One region of the Anaerobacillus sp. QJM3NY_17 genome, then DNA from elsewhere that is predicted to be linked to it. Evidence: riboswitches for the same ligand, from Rfam matches in the RefSeq annotation. Region 1 holds a riboswitch; each other region holds the start of a gene.

Evidence for each region. A riboswitch is a leader RNA that binds a small molecule or an ion and turns the genes downstream of it on or off. The one in region 1 is predicted to bind cobalamin.
Region 2: another riboswitch for cobalamin. It lies ahead of AC0VYV_RS18190 (ribonucleoside-diphosphate reductase subunit alpha); the one in region 1 lies ahead of AC0VYV_RS02130 (acyl-CoA thioesterase).
Region 3: another riboswitch for cobalamin. It lies ahead of AC0VYV_RS20675 (ABC transporter substrate-binding protein); the one in region 1 lies ahead of AC0VYV_RS02130 (acyl-CoA thioesterase).

Annotation. Positions count from the first base shown of each region.
Region 1 is NZ_CM149685.1:387,666-393,219, reverse strand. Features, by position in the region: gene AC0VYV_RS02140 (LLM class flavin-dependent oxidoreductase) at 1-934, shown strand, start outside; gene AC0VYV_RS02135 (AI-2E family transporter) at 1,011-2,090, opposite strand; gene AC0VYV_RS02130 (acyl-CoA thioesterase) at 2,375-2,869, opposite strand; cobalamin riboswitch at 2,984-3,167, opposite strand; gene AC0VYV_RS02125 (DsbA family protein) at 3,339-4,004, opposite strand; gene AC0VYV_RS02120 (DoxX family protein) at 4,026-4,445, opposite strand; gene AC0VYV_RS02115 (threonine/serine exporter family protein) at 4,548-4,994, opposite strand; gene AC0VYV_RS02110 (threonine/serine exporter family protein) at 5,010-5,554, opposite strand, start outside.
Region 2 is NZ_CM149685.1:3,506,833-3,512,386, forward strand. Features, by position in the region: gene AC0VYV_RS18190 (ribonucleoside-diphosphate reductase subunit alpha) at 1-1,656, opposite strand, end outside; cobalamin riboswitch at 1,793-1,967, opposite strand; gene AC0VYV_RS18195 (sensor histidine kinase) at 2,325-3,695, opposite strand; gene AC0VYV_RS18200 (response regulator transcription factor) at 3,634-4,320, opposite strand; gene AC0VYV_RS18205 (hypothetical protein) at 4,467-4,997, opposite strand; gene AC0VYV_RS18210 (mechanosensitive ion channel family protein) at 5,101-5,554, opposite strand, start outside.
Region 3 is NZ_CM149685.1:4,046,673-4,052,226, reverse strand. Features, by position in the region: gene AC0VYV_RS20695 (BlaI/MecI/CopY family transcriptional regulator) at 1-80, shown strand, start outside; gene AC0VYV_RS20690 (M56 family metallopeptidase) at 82-924, shown strand; gene AC0VYV_RS20685 (DoxX family protein) at 983-1,372, shown strand; gene AC0VYV_RS20680 (DsbA family protein) at 1,384-2,100, shown strand; cobalamin riboswitch at 2,241-2,425, shown strand; gene AC0VYV_RS20675 (ABC transporter substrate-binding protein) at 2,564-3,547, shown strand; gene AC0VYV_RS20670 (FecCD family ABC transporter permease) at 3,531-4,571, shown strand; gene AC0VYV_RS20665 (adenosylcobinamide amidohydrolase) at 4,574-5,554, shown strand, end outside.

The DNA of each region.
Region 1 (5,554 bases):
ACTTGAGCATACGCGTGAACTCGCACGTACTGCAGAAGCTCTTGGATACTACCGATACTGGTTTGCAGAACACCATAGTACAAAAGGGCTTGCCAGCACCTCTCCAGAGATTATGATGTCTCACATCGCAGCCTCAACCTCTAATATCAAGGTAGGCTCTGGTGGTGTCCTGCTTCCACAATATAGTCCATTCAAAGTGGCAGAGAATTTCCGACAACTAGAAGCTCTTCATCCAGGACGTGTTGACCTTGGAGTCGGCCGTTCACCCGGTGGTACAGCAAAAACACGATTAGCTTTAACAGATGGCATTAATAAAAGCTTGAATGAATTCCCACGTCAATTAGAAGAGCTCTCCCACTACTTGACTGACTCTATGCCGAGAGGACACGAGTTTGCCGGCATAAAAGCAGCTCCTCAAACCGACTCACCCCCTTCTCTTTGGCTATTAGGTATGGGTGAGAATAGTGCTAAAAAAGCAGCAGAATTGGGCATTGGCTATGTCTTTGGGCATTTTATTAAACCTGATCGAGGTAAAAACGCCCTCCAAACTTACTATCAACTGTTCCAACCTACTTATTATAGTCCTTCTCCTTCAGCTATTATTGCCCTATTCGTCGTATGTGGAGAAACTGACGAAGAGGCGGAAGAACTTGCTTTAAGTCAGGATCTCTGGCTTCTGCGAGTAGAAAAAGGTCTTGATAGTCGAGTGCCATCCATTGACGAAGCTAAACAGCACCGTTATACAGTAACGGAAGAAGAACGAATAAAAAATAATCGAAAACGAATGATAATCGGATCTAGAGAAACAGTAAAGAAGAAAATCGACGAATTAGCCGAACACTATCAAACTGAAGAATTCATGGTTCTCACAAACATACATGATTTTGATGAGCGAAGAAAATCATATGAGCGTCTTGCACATATTTATTTATAAGGCGATTACTCAACATGTTTTTAGGTGTTACTCAAATAAAAGCCCCTACTTCTCAATGAAGTAGGGGCTTTTACCGTTATTCAGTTAATTCGGATCGATGCCGTATTCGATAAAATTCATAGAAATTCTTAACGATGACCTTAATGACGGAGTAAAGTGGAATAGCAATCAGCATCCCAATGAACCCATATAAAGCCGCTGCTACAATTAGTAGTAAAATGATGGTTAAAGGGTGTATGTTTAACCTTTTACCTAAGACAACAGGCGCTACCAGGTTTCCTTCTAACTGTTGAACAACTATCGTAATAATAATCACATACAAGGCTAACATCGGTTCTTGTGTTAAAGCGACAACCAGAGCAGGTATCACACCAATAATTGGTCCGAAAAATGGGACCACTGCTGTGATCATCACAAATAGTCCTAATATTAATGCATAAGGTAGTCCAATGATTAAATAACCAACATACATTAAGACACCGTCTACGATTGCTACAATAATTTGTCCAATAATATAGGCCGATAAAGTTTTATCAACCTTATGAAGGATCTGTTCTCCTTCACTCTGATGTTTATTAGGAATAAATCTCAGGAGAAATGGGCTTAATTTATGATCATCTTTAAGAAAATAGAATAAGACAAAAGGTACGATTACAAGGACTGTCGTAGCACTTGTTAATGCACTCACAACCTGCATAATGTGATCACCGAGGCTTTGCGTTAAATTACCTAAATAGCTCGTTGCTTTTTGTTGGAGGTTTTCTACAGAAAGCATCCCCATATCATTTTTCTCCATCATTTTCTCAGCTTCTTTTGCTGATTCTTTCAGCTTCTCAGGCAACTCCTTCGAAAACTCTGACACCTGACTCTGAATCGGGTTTGCTAGAAAAGTGAATCCAGTATAGAGGATACCCGCAATCCCTATAAACACAATTAAAATCGCGACAATATCTGATACAAATGGAATCTTTTTTAATAACTTAACAATAGGCTTGATTGCATAATACAAAAAACCAGCAATTAGTACTGGATAAAACAATGTACCTATAATTGTTTTCACCGGTTTCAATAAATCTAATTCTGTCAAAAAGAAAAAACAGATTAATAATAGAATAATACCTGTTATATACTTGAAGAAATCATGTCTAATCCACATTGGCCGTCTCCTTTGTTTTTATTCATTTCACTCTCATCCCTATACCACTCAACACTCTTTTACTAACTTGATTTCCACAAAAAGTTTCCGATTCCAGGGGATTTAAAAAGGAGCCTCTCTCGTAAATATTGTTTCTATAAGAGTGAGGGGTGATTCCCTCTCCAATCAGCTAAATGTGGTTTTAAATACAAAACAACCATCTTTTAGGAATGAACCAAAATATAACGATAAAATGTCTCACGACTAACAAAAGAGAGCCGGAATACTCCAGCCCTCTTTTCTGGTTATAACAACGTTAGGATTCCCCCTAGATTCTTGCTTGTTTCTTTACGATCCAATCTTGTTTGAGCTCGTTTTTGGGCTAGTTCGTTAAGCTGCTTTTCCCCTTCAGTTTCCGGCTGAATTCCAGGTACTTTCATTGGTCTACCGTCGAGAAGGGCTACAAACGTAATAAAACACGTCGCTGCTATACGATTGGCACCCGTTAAAAGGTGTTCGGCGTTTACTTTCACAAAAACTTCCATTGAGCTTTTACCCGTCCATATGACAAAAGCTTCATAATGAATCGAATCCTCTTCCGTTATAGGATGTAAAAACTCCACCGTATCCATAGACACTGTCACGCATTCTAGACGAGAATGCCTTGTCGCCGCGATTGATGCTAGCATATCCATGTCCGCAAGAAGTTTCCCCCCAAATAAAGTTCCATGACTGTTAAGGTCAGGCGGAAAAATACGGCTACTCTTATACACTCTTGATTCGCTTACATTCTTTTTCATATCATCTCTCCTTTTCTAAACAATAAAAAATGCATACTCTTTACATAAGAGCATGCATAACAAATAGACTTTTCCCAGTCTTCTCCGTTACACCCCCCTATCGTCCGTAGGTCAACCAGTGCTTCAGAAAAGGCAGGTCTCCTGGCTTGAAGCTTCGTTGAACAAATGCCCCTTCCCTATCATTGATAAGTGGGGTAACGCACCGTCCTTACTTCTTACAGTGGCGGGACCGCATTGGATTTTCACCAATTTCCCTATTAAGTACTGAAATCAGTACACCTTTTCCATTTTATTCAATTGTACATCTCTATTCTTCATGCCGGGGATCTAAAAGTCAATACCATTCGTTAATCAAACGTTTGTTTAACTATTTATACCTTAAACAAACGTTTATTTAATGATTTTTGCCGGCTGAGGAACCAATTAATTAGAATGCAACAAAAAAAAGACGCCTTCACAGCGCCTTTATTTATTCGTCGGTTGAATCCTCAACCATTTGTTTTAATTCAGATAAACTCGTTCCGTCAAAACGCTTACCATCTACAAATAAGGTAGGCGTTTCTGAAACATTCTTTTTATTTGCATAAGCAAGGTCAGCTTCTACTCGTTTCTCACCTGCACCACTCTTATAGGCTTTAACTACTCTGTCCGTTTCTTCTTCACTAACTAGACCACTAAGGGTTTTCGTTAAGAAAGATTCAGTTAAAACATCTTTCGTCTCAGACCCTTTTTTATGTTTGTCATACAGAACATGATGAAATTGCCAAAATACATCATTACCTAATTCTTGATAAACAACCTCAGCAAATTCAGCAGCCCTTGTGGAATCTTTATGGAGGAATGGATAATTAACAAAGTAGAATTTTACTTTCTCAGTCGCAATTAATTCCTCTTGGATTTTTGGAAACAAAGATTCATTAAAGGATTGACATGAAGAGCATTTATACTCACCAAATTGCACAATTTCAACTGGCGCTGTTTCCTCACCCAAGTGCGGTTGAGACTCTAATTTAAATCCTTTTGTATTTGCAAATGGATGAAACAGAAAGTTAATAAACAAAAATAGAATAACGAGTCCCGCAAATAATAATAACCATTTGGCACCCGGTTTTAACTTCTTTTTTGGTTTAGCCATTCAGTCACTTCCTCTTTAATCCTATGTTTCTTTCTCCTGATCGATCTTAAACGACCAACCTTTTCTCTTAAGGTATGTTGAAAGACTATATGGTCCGCCGCCTCCTAGAAATAAAGACACTGACATAGCTAGAAAAGCAATGTCTAGTTCATAACCACCCAGCATTCCAGTTGATCGCTTTACAAAGAGAAGAGCTCCTAATAAAATCATGGAAAACAGTACGCTGACAATTCGCGTTCCTAAGCCGAAAATCATCAAAACTCCTCCAGTTAACTCAACTATAGCCACAACATAAGCAAGAAAACCAGAAATACCGATCGTCTCAAAAAAAGCTACTGTATTCGTGATCCCTTCAGAAAACTTTAAAAAACCATGAGCAAAAAAAAGCATACCTACGACCAATCGAATTGTTAACAACCCGAGATGGGGATAGGTTTTCATTATTGATCCTCCCCAGATACTAACATTATTTGACACCGTTCGACACAGTTATCCAACTAAACGTTATCATAATGAATGCCTACATTGCAAAAGGATGAAGACCTATTTCTGACCCCTTGCGAGTGTGGAATGCCGAATGATTTGATTGATCACTTCCGAAAATACTAACCCTACTGCAATGGATCCCGATATCATAAATGCTCTGGCTGCAAGGTTAATGGCACTATTGTAATCATTTTGAACGAAATTCCTCATCGCATCGTAAGCCAGACCACCTGGAACAAGCGGAATAATCCCCGCTACACTAAATATAATGACTGGTGTCCGATACACCTTTGCAAAAACCTGACTAATAACAGCGATGACAAATGAGGCTGTTACAGTGGCGATGACAGCATCAATACCTGATGCCTCCATTCCGTAATAAATCATCCAGCCACACATGCCAACAAACCCGCCTTTAATAAGGGAGGATTTAGGAGCGTTAAATAATAATCCAAACGCTGCACTTGCCACAAAGCTCGTCAAAACCTGAGCAATAATTGTCATAATTGTCCTCCCTTTCTATAAAAATGATACAACAAGGGCAATGCCTGCTCCAATCGCAAATGCGGTAAGAAAGGCTTCTGCGCCTTTAGATAGGCCAGATATTAAATGCCCCGCCATTAAATCCCTTACAGCATTCGTGATTAATAGACCAGGAACAAGTGGCATCACTGAACCAATAATAATTTTATCAAGTTGCCCACCGATTCCAGTAGACACAAAAAGGACAGCGAGTAATCCTATGACAAATGAAGCAAGGAACTCTGAGAAGAATTTTATCGGTACAAGGCGGTTAAATAGTGAAACACTATAAAAGCCACCTCCCCCTGCAAGAACTGCCGGAAGAAAATCTCCCCACTCCCCTTGAAACATAATTAGAAAACAACCGCTTGCAATCGCAGCAGCAACTAACTGCTTAGGAAATGTATACCGCTCGGTCATTTTATCCAATTGGTCAAGCTCTTCATAAGCTTCCTTAATCGAAAGACCACCGCTGCTAATTCTCCTCGATATACTATTTACCTTCGTTACTTTATCTAAATCCGTCGTGCGCTCTGAAATGC
Region 2 (5,554 bases), 1.3 Mb from region 1:
CGCATAGTCTGCCGCTTCATGACTTTCCCAGACAATCTCTTTTTTCGCAAGGAGGTGATGCCAACCAAACGTTCCAAGACCAATGCTTCTATACTTCTCATTCGTTAACTGGGCTTGAGGCACTTCGATCGTATTAATATCGATCACGTTATCCAGCATTCTTACTTGAATTGGAATTAATCGCTCTAGTGCATTAGCTGTAACCGCACGCCCAAGATTAATACTTGATAGATTACAAACGACATAGTCACCAGGCGTTTTCGTAATGATAATCTTACCGTCTTTCGTGAATTCCTCTTCAACGGTCGTTGCACTCATATTTTGCATAATTTCCGTACAAAGATTGGAAGCATAGATCATACCAGCATGCTTATTCGGATTCGCTCGATTCACCGTATCTCGATAGAACATATAAGGCGTCCCAGTTTCCAATTGTGATTTCATGACTCGCTTCATAATCTCAATAGCCGGCACGGTTTTTCTTGAAAGCTCAGGATGGTTCACACATTGCCTATATTTCATACGAAACTCTCCTGATCCTTTTTCTTTGTCATACACATCTTCTAGTGAAAAGCCCATCACCTGGCGTACTTCATGAGGATCAAATAAATGCCAGTCTCCACGGTCTTCCACTGCTTCCATAAAGATATCTGGAATACAAAGACCCGTGAAAAGATCATGTGTCCTCATTCGTTCGTCTCCGTTATTAAGCTTGGCATCAAGAAATTCGAAAACATCCTTATGCCAGACATCAAGATAAACAGCAACAGCACCTTGACGCTGTCCTAGCTGGTCTACGCTCACAGCTGTATTGTTTAATTGCTTCATCCACGGTAAAACCCCAGATGAATTTCCTTTAAACCCTTTAATATCACTACCACGAGAACGAATTTTCCCGAGATATGCTCCAATTCCTCCACCATTTTTCGAAACGGTCGCTACATCTGTATTGCTGTCATAGATTCCTCTAAGACTGTCATCCACCGTATCGATAAAGCATGAGCTTAGCTGTCCATAGCTTTTTCCTGCATTTGAAAGAGTAGGCGTTGCTACTGTCATATATAAATTAGATAGCGCCCAATACGCTTCTTCAATTAGATTTAATCTCTTATCTTTTGGTTCATTTACCATGAGCGTCATAGCAATGACTAGAAAGCGCTCTTGAGGTAATTCATACACATTCTTATCATGATCTGTAGCTAGATAGCGGTCTGCGAGCGTTCGTAGTCCGATGTATGTAAACAAACGATCTCTTGATGGCTCGATTAACTTAGCAACTTGCCCTACTTCATTCTTGGAATAAGACTGAAGGAGTGCCTTGTTATAAATCCCTTCATCTGTCAGCTGTTGAAGAAGGCGATAGAAGCTTCCCCCACCATATACCTCTTTCTCAGAACGATGTGAAAGAGATTTACGATAGAGCGAATGAAGATGAAAAGCTGCTGCCACATAAGTCCAGTCAGGTTCTGTTGCGCTGATTCGTTCAAGGGCATTTAAAACTAGAATGTTACCAACCTCTTCTTGCGTTGATTCTTCTGAAATACCATCAATTGTTTTTTCAATAAAACTCTCACTAGCAAGTGACGGGTACTCATCTAGGAGCGTTCTTACTTCCTCCATCATTTTTGTTACTGTCATTTCTGCTACAGTACTCATATACCTCTCTCCTTTATCCATCCAAAATAAAAAGCTCACTCTCGGAAGAGTGAGCCTGGAGAAAACGACAACGTATAAATGGACATACTCGTACATTTACCCTGCCATTTCTCACCCTCAACCCCCGAAGAATAGAAACGTTTTTGACTATACGGCAGGTCTACTGGCTTGTGCTTCTTCCTTGGCAAGCCTTCCCGGAATTAACTCCAGTGGTTTCTTGCCTCGTCCACACGACAGTTGCGGGGACAGCTCCGGATTCGACCGGATTCCCTATTAAGTCGTTCTACGACACCGTATACTCAATTATTAAATTACGTACATTTTACCCATATATAGTATTCCAAACATTTATATATCACTAAATATTGATAACTCCATCTTACATGATGCTTTAATTTAGCACAAGCTTTATTGTTACATTGACTTAGATTTATTTCAACTCTAAAGACACTCACCTATCACTTTCAACCTGCTCATGCATATATTGTTGATACCTAAAAAAGTTTCCTGAAGGAAAGAAAGGTGAGTATGATGAAAAGATCATCTTCGGTTAATTTTAAGAAATTGGCTGGCTATACACAACTCTGTCAGAAATTCGGTATTTTGAGTGAACAAGAAAGCAAAGAAATTCTACAAAAGTTAAGTGAGCATAAAACATAAAGTTCTAACTACGATTGAAAAGGAATCGAGATCACGATCCTTCCTCCCTTTTTATTGTCTTCGGCGTAAATGTTACCATTATGCTTTTCTACTATTGTTTTCGTAATCGATAGACCAATGCCAGAACCTGACTTGTCACCTGTATAAAATCGTTCAAAAACGCGCTCTGGATTCTCGCCAAAGCCTTTACCATCATCTTCAACCTCAATATAAACTTGACGATTATCTTGGTGGACATGTACTTCTATAACGGATGAAGCGAATCGAAGGGCATTACCGAAAATATTCATAAAAGCTTGCTTCATTTTATCACTGTCCATCTTAAGGTCTATGGTATGATCAATGTCATACCTTACCTCTATTTGCCGTTGATGTGCAAGTGGTTTTACCACAGTGATGACTTCCATCAACACGTGATGAAGATCGACTACTTCATAAGTAAAAGATTCATCTACTGTTTCTAACCTAGTTAAATAAGAAATGTCCTGCACGATCTTTTTTAAACGCTGCGTTTCTTTCACGATCACTTCAAGACTATACTCGACGTCCTGTCCTACGATTACTTCATCTAGAATCCCTTCCGCATTCCCTTGAATGGCCATTAGAGGTGTTTTTAATTCATGAGACGCATTTTGAAGGAATTCCTTCTGATCAAAATCATTTTTTCGAAGTTGCTCCGTTAGTTCTTGAAATGTCTTAGCAAGTTCATTGATTTCATCCTTTGTTTTAAGCGTCAACGGGGGTTGTTCCTTGCGCATCGTAAATTCCCTCATGTGATTGGCAAGTAATCGAGTTGGCCCCGCTATTCCTTTCTGCATAATAGCAGCAAGGAGCACGGCAACAGCAGCAGATACTAAAAGACTAACAGCCTGTGATTGCTGAATAATCCGATTGAAACCTTCAAGACTTTCTACCTTCGTAAATAGCACAATACTGCCAACTTGCTCTCGTGAAAGACTAATTGGCACTTCCTCTGTAACATATAATTTTCCTTTGTTTTCTTCATAATCAATTCGAACCACTTCATCGACATTCGAATAAATTGCCTTCTCGTTTGCATTATAAATTATAAATTGAGATGAGATTAAATTGCCTGCCATTTCAATTCTTCTGCGATCAAGTAACCCATTAGGTGGATTTTCGCCCTTCCACTGTCGATCTTCGAGCATCTGACTAATTTGCAATCCCTCTTTTTGCAGCTGTTCTCTCGTTTCGCGCACAAGATATTCTTGAAATAAATATTGAAATGAAATAGTAGTAATAAGCAGAATAACAACAATAAGAACGATATAACTAAGAAACAATTTGGTACCGATATTAAACTTCTTCATCGATTTTATAGCCGTACCCCCAAACTGTTGCAATCTTCGCTTGCGCATTTGCATCTGACATCTTTTTACGTAGCCTTTTCACAAGGTCATCAATAATCCTACCATCACCTACATATTGATAACCCCAAATGGCTTCAATTAATCTCTCTCTTGTAAACGGTTGTCCTGGATGTTGGAGGAGATAGGCGAGCACATCGTACTCTTTCGGCGTTAAAGGCATTTCTTCCTCATTCACTAATAACAGTCGTTTTTTCTTATTTAAACGTACGTTCTGAACAGTAATTTCTTGTGAAGAATGGTTTTTCTCTAGGCGATTCATCCGTTTGAATAGATTCTTAATACGCACAACAAGTTCTCTAGGGCTAAAAGGTTTCGTTAAGTAATCATCAGCGCCAAGTTCAAGGCCTAGTATCCGATCAAGCTCTTCATCTCTTGCGGAAACAACGATAACGGGAATGTAAGAATACTTTCTTAACCGTCGAAGGAGTTCAAGTCCATCAACATTTGGCATCATAATATCTAATACTAATAAATCGGGTTCAATTGTCTCTAGAGCACTTAACACTTCTGCCCCATCTGTAAAGGTTGAGACAATAAACCCTTCTTTTTTTAAATACTTCTCTAAAATATCACGTATATTTTGTTCATCATCTATCACAAAAACGTGCTCCATCTCTCTCAACTCCGTTCCCTTTTCACATCTTAGACGAAATGTGCTTTTCATACTCTTTATATTATCCTAGCCTTATCTGACAGTAAATCAGCCGCATGTCTTCAAAACATACGAAAGAGATAGGGGGCCCCTATCTCTCGCTAAGATTAGCTAAGTTTTTCAATCAGCTGATCAAGTATATCATTTTTTTGTTTCACAATTTCTTGAGCCTGCTCTCGCTTGGCTTCCATCTCTTCGCGCATTTCTTCTCTTGCGGCTTTCTCTTCGTCGGTTAACTCTGGACGCTCTCCACTTTCTTCAAGTTCCTGCTTCTTAGACTCTCTCTCTTCATGAGCAGCCTGTGCTTCATCATGCATCGCATCAAGCTGTGAGTTTAGATCAGCAAGCTCTTTCTGAAGCTCATCGACACCTTCAACACTAGAAGCATCCTGATCAAGCAAAAGGTCGATTAATTGATCTTTTTTCTCAGCAGTTGCCATTTTCAGTTCGCGATCTAGAGAGCGGTCTTCGAAGTGACCTCTTTTCCCATGATGTCCTCTAGTACCTGCCATCTCCTGGGTTTGCCCTACTGTTTGCTCTTCTATTTCAGTTGACTCGTCATCTGCCGCATTAACATTTGCTCCAGCTATCCCCCCAGCTAAAACCATAGAGGCAACACCAATCATCCATTTGTTCATCTTCATCAATCTCCCTTCATAGGTATGTTCTTACAATACCTATTATGGACAACAACTTACGAAGAAATTTGTAAGAATGATGTGAAAATGATGTGAGTTTGCTCTATCTCTTTTTTAATTGGTCGATCACTTTAGCATCCAAACTACGTACATGCAAATCACGCTGTGGAAACGGTATCTCAACGTTGTGATCTGCAAGAATTCGGTTAATGCGGAAGTTTAAATTACTCTTCGTTTCTACCGCTGCTTTTGGTGACGAGATCCAAATGAATAGTTGAAAATCAAGTGATGAATCACCAAAACCAAGGAAATTCACAAAAGGAGGAGGAGTCTCAAGCACATACATGGAATTCTCTTTTTCTTCCATAGCTACTTGAAGCAATAGCGATCTCACAAGTTCCACATCTGAACCGTATGCCACCCCTATTGGTAAAACGAGGCGCAATCTTGAGTCTCCATAAGAGTGGTTCACAACCTGCTCTTCGATAAAATACGAATTTGGCATAATAATCCGTTCATTGTCTAGTGTTCGAATAATCGTGGCACGCATGTTAATT
Region 3 (5,554 bases), 720 kb from region 1:
TGCTTGATGCGCTCGATGAAGCGGATCCAGTTTTGATCGAAAAGCTTGAGCAAAAAATCAAGCAGCTAAAGGAGAAGTAAGATGAGAATAAAACAGCCGCGATTTTTGTTTATGCTGTCTTTTTTTCTTGTAGCCACGATGATTGTTCAAATGTCACTATACAGTCTGCATTTATATTCGAACTGGACGCTTATGTTAAGCGTACTTGAAGCCTGCCATAATATGCTTCGCGCGATCGGTTTATCATCTATGAACATGCTATTAGAAGTTCTGATTCTCTCAACATTTTCATTAATCGTGATGATGATCGTGAAGCAAATTTATCGATATGTCACCTTTTCGAAACGGCTGTCGCTTCTTCGTGAAGACACTGTCACACAGGAAGTCATTCGGAATTACGATTTAGGAAAGCAGGCACTCGAAGTGATTAGAAGCGATGAGCCTATCGCGCTTACGTATGGAATGATTAGACCCAAAATCGTTCTGTCGACTGAACTAGTTAGCCTGTTGAGCAAAGAAGAGCTGCGCGCCGTGATTTATCACGAAACTTTTCATCAGCAGCATCGTGATCCATTGAAAAAATTTATCATCACCCTTCTCGTCCACGCGCTTTGGTACGTGCCGATTTTGAAATGGGTATCGAATCACTATCACACGCTACGCGAAATTGCCGCGGATCGGTTTGCGATGAAAGAAGCAAATATGCTGGATCTTAGTAGCGCGTTATTAAAACTATTAAAAAGCGATCACCGACAGCGTCATGCGTTTGCCGTATCTTTCGCGGAAACGTCTGTGAACGATCGCATACAACATATTCTTGCGCCAGAAAAAGAAGTGCATGTAACGCTGCCTGTTGGTACAGTCCTTTACTCACTTTATATTGTGTTAGGGTTATCCATCATGTTTATGGTGGCAACACCCTAATTCTTTTCGGAAACAAACACTACATCGTGTAGTGTTAAAATTAGGAGGGAGTTAATTTATGAATTTATCACAAAACGTTGCTCTTGTCGTATTACGAATCGTACTCGGTCTCATTTTTACGGTTCACGGTCTTGATAAATTTGCTGGAGGGATTGGAAATACCGCTGGATTTTTCGAGAGTATTGGCATTTTGGGTGGTTTAGCGTATGTCGTTGCAACGTTTGAACTAGTCGGAGGTCTTCTTATGATCGTAGGACTAGGCACACGCATTGTTTCTTTGCTTTTCATGATCGTCATGCTAGGAGCGATCTTTACGGTTAAACTAACGACAGGATTTATCGGAGGGTATGAATTGGATCTTGCTCTTCTCGGTATGTCAGTCGCTGTTTTGATTAGCGGAGGCGGAACCATTTCCGTTGATTACAAATACTTTTCGAAACAATCATAGGAGGAAGAATCATGGCAAATTCAAATAAGAATAATAAGAAGAAGAAGCAACCGAACAAACAAGCGAAAGCTCAGCATCAGAAAAAATCGAAAGCGTGGATCTACTGGTTAGTGGCCGCTGTCGCTGCAGTTATCGTAATCGTGATCGTCGTTTCAAGCGGCTCGAGTTCTGATGGTTCAGAGGAAAAAGCGATGGAGCAACCATTTCTCGGTGATGAAAATGCGCAGGTAGAAGTGATTGAATTTGGAGATTACAAATGCCCTTACTGTAAAGCATTCGAACAGTCCTTTTTCCCGCAAATTGATCAAGAGTTAATTCAAACAGGGGAAATCAAATTCTCGTTTATCAACTATCCATTTATTAATGTTGATTCTGATCGATCAGCTGAATTTGCTAAAGTGGTGTACCAGGAGCTTGGGAATGACGTGTTCTGGGAATTCCATTCATTAATGTATGAAAAGCAAACAGAAGGCACGGAACAGCAGGACATTTACACCGAAGATTATCTTGTCGACACGTTAAAAGAAGTGACTGATGAAGAAAAAGCACAACAGGTACTGGCAGCTTTTAAAGATGGCGAAGGAGAAGCGGCGATCGACTACGACTTATCGAAAGCTCGTGATCTCGACGTTACTGGCACACCAGCTCTCTTTGTGAACGGCGAGCCGTTTGAAGGACAAACAATTGATGACCTGAAGAAAATGGTAGAAGAAGCGAAGGAAGAGTAAAGGAATTACCATCATTGTCCACCGTGGGTGGACAATGATGGTTTTTTGTTTGTGAAGGGGGTCAGGCGCGAGCCTGACCCCCTCAAAACACAACTGTTCCCCCCACTCCCGCAATCATGTATAATAAACCTGTTACCAATTACATAGTGATCGATTCAGGTGTCTTTTCAATGAAGACTTAATAGGGAAGCTGGTGCAATTCCAGCGCGGTCCCGCCACTGTAAATGGTCGCCTGCTGCAGAATCCACTGTTCGTAACAGCGAATGGGAAGGAGCAGCATGCGATAACCATGAGCCAGGAGACCTGCCTGAGTCTAGCGCGAACAGCCTACGAGGATAGGGATGTGCGAACGGATTCAGGTGCTGCCTTTGGCACACCGTTACTTCCATTCGACCATCTCCATGCCCTCGTGCGTGGGGATTTTTTAGTTTAGAGACATCAGAAAACAGGAGGAGAAACACACATGAAAAAGCTTTATTCACTACTCGTTTTACTTTTTCTCGTTACAGGAATCATCGCAGGTTGCGGAGCGAGTGAAGAGAACAGCGCGACAAATGAAGGAAATGCGAATACAGAGCAAGCTGAACAGTCAGAAGATAGCGCTTTCCCAGTAACGATAACGGATGCATTGGACCAGGATGTTACGATCGAAAAAGATCCTGAAAAAATTGTCTCCTTAATCCCGAGTAACACTGAGATCCTTTTCGACCTGGGAGCAGGGGAAGAAGTCGTTGGCGTATCTGACTTCGCCAACTATCCGGAAGAAACGGCTGATATCGAAAAAATCGGCGGCATGGAATTTAACGTGGAGAAAATCATTTCTCTAAAGCCTGATCTCGTACTTGCACACGGCTCAAGCGCACATAACTCAGAAGCAGGTCTACAGCAGCTTCGTGATGCTGGAATCACCGTACTCGTTGTGAACGATGCGAAAAGCTTCGATGAAGTGTACGCTTCCATCGAAATGATCGGACAAGCAACTGGTGAAACGGAAGAAGCGGAAACAACGATCGATGAAATGAAGCAAGATCTTGAAGACATTCAAGCAAAAGCAGAAAGCATTAGTGAAGAAGATCAGAAAAATGTCTTCGTCGAAGTTGCCCCTGCGCCTGAAATCTACTCTCCAGGGAAGAATACGTTTATGGATGACATGCTAACGATGATTCACGCGAAGAACGTGACGCACGATCAGGAAGGCTGGAACCAGGTGGATCAGGAAGCGATTATCGAAGCGAATCCTGACGTGATCATCACAACGTACGGCTACTATACAGAGAAGCCAGTTGAACAAGTGTTAAGCCGCGACGGCTGGCAGGACGTAACGGCTGTCAAAGAAGAGCAGGTTGTTGACGTACACTCTGACCTCGTTACGCGCTCTGGCCCTCGTCTTACTGAAGGAGTAGAGGAACTTGCAAAAGCGGTTTACCCGGATGTTTTTGCTGAATAAACGGTTCATTGCCTATCCGATTGCGATAGCACTCTTAATTGGTGCCATGCTCCTTGGCATTTCAATCGGTACTGTTTCAGTTCCAGTGCTTACCATTCTAAAATTAATCGGAAGCGAAGTTTTGCACCTTCCATTCATAGGCAAAACCGATCCAATGTTTACAACAATTGTGATGGATATTCGCTTGCCGCGCGTCATTTTGGCAGGTCTTGTGGGGGCGTCTCTTGCGATAGCAGGGGCCGCCTTTCAAGGTCTTTTGCGTAATCCACTAGCGGATCCGTACGTGCTCGGCGTTTCATCCGGAGCATCAGTTGGAGCGGTACTCGTGCTGTTTTTCAACCTGTCCATTCCGTTTGTCGGCATGTTCACCCTACCAGTTATGAGCATCGCTGCATCGATTCTCACGATTTTTCTCGTGCTCTTTTTCGCACGACAAATAGAGCGATCGATGCGCGTGGAGACGATCATCCTAACAGGAATTGTGTTTAGCTCATTTCTTGGCTCACTTCTGTCACTTATGATCGCTTTAACTGGAGAGGAGCTTCGTCAAATTATCGGCTGGCTCCTTGGAAGCGTGTCGATGCGAGGATGGGAATATATCGGAATTATTCTTCCCTTTTTCATCATCGGCTCAGGGATCCTGCTCTTTAGCAGCAGGGAGCTGAACGCAATGTCGTTTGGTGAAGAACGCGCTCAGCATATCGGCGTGAACGTCGCGAAACGAAAGCTTTGGATTCTCATCGGCGGCTCGATTTTAACAGGGGCAGCTGTTGCGGTTTCAGGAACGATTGGTTTCGTTGGCCTTGTGATTCCGCATTTAACGCGCCTTCTATGGGGCCCGGATCACAGGCATTTACTGCCACTATCCATTTTACTTGGAGCTGCTTTTCTGATCATCGCTGATTTGATTTCACGAACGATCATTTCACCAACTGAACTACCGATTGGCGTCATCACATCGCTCATCGGTGCCCCGGTGTTTGCCATTATTTTAATACGAAGACGTAAGGAAAGAAGAGGATAAGCATGCTAAGCGTACATTCTGTTACAGGAGGATACCCCGGTCACGACGTACTTGATGACATTTCGTTTGATGTGAATCAAGGTGAGCTTCTCGGGATCGTTGGACCAAACGGAAGCGGCAAAACGACTATTTTTAAAATGGTTAGCGGCATTCTAAAAGCAAAGTCCGGCTCGATCTTGCTTAAAGATAAGCCGCTCTCAAGCTACTCAGCGAAACAGCTAGCGCGCGTGCTCGCGGTTCTTCCACAGCATGCGGATCAGGCTTTTCCTTATACCGTTAAAGAAACCGTTTCGCTCGGACGCTACGCCCATCAGACGGGATGGTTTCAAATGTGGAGCGAGCATGACGAGGCGGTTGTACAGCGTACAATGGAGCAAACGGGAATCGCCGCCTTCGCGGATAACTACGTGAACGAACTCTCAGGCGGTGAGCGTCAGCGCGTCTTTCTCGCACAGGCGCTTGCGCAGGAACCCGAGATTCTCTTATTAGACGAGCCGACGAACCACCTCGACCTTTCTTATCAAAAAGAACTGCTCGATCTCTTAAAAAAATGGACGCGCGAACAGGGGCTAACAGTGATTTCGATTTTTCACGACTTGAATCTGGCAGGTCTGTACTGTGACCGCCTGCTTCTTCTTGAAAATGGGAAAATCAACATGCACAACAAGCCAAATGACGTCCTAAACGAACAGCGCATTCAATCGGTTTATCGCACAAAAATTGAAAAGCATCCGCATCCGACCGTGCCAAAGCCACAAATGCTGTTATTGCCAGAAAAACAGGCAGAGGATCAAAGCGATCTTACCATTGATGAGCGCTACCTTAAGCGGTCAGATAACATGATCACGCTCACGACACCATTTCCGCTTCGCACGATGTCTTCGGGTGTTGTAGGATCTGGAACTGGCTGGTATCGCACGTTCGTCAACCGCCACGTCCCTAAAAGCTACAGCTGTTCAGATCATAAAGAAGAAATGGCGACG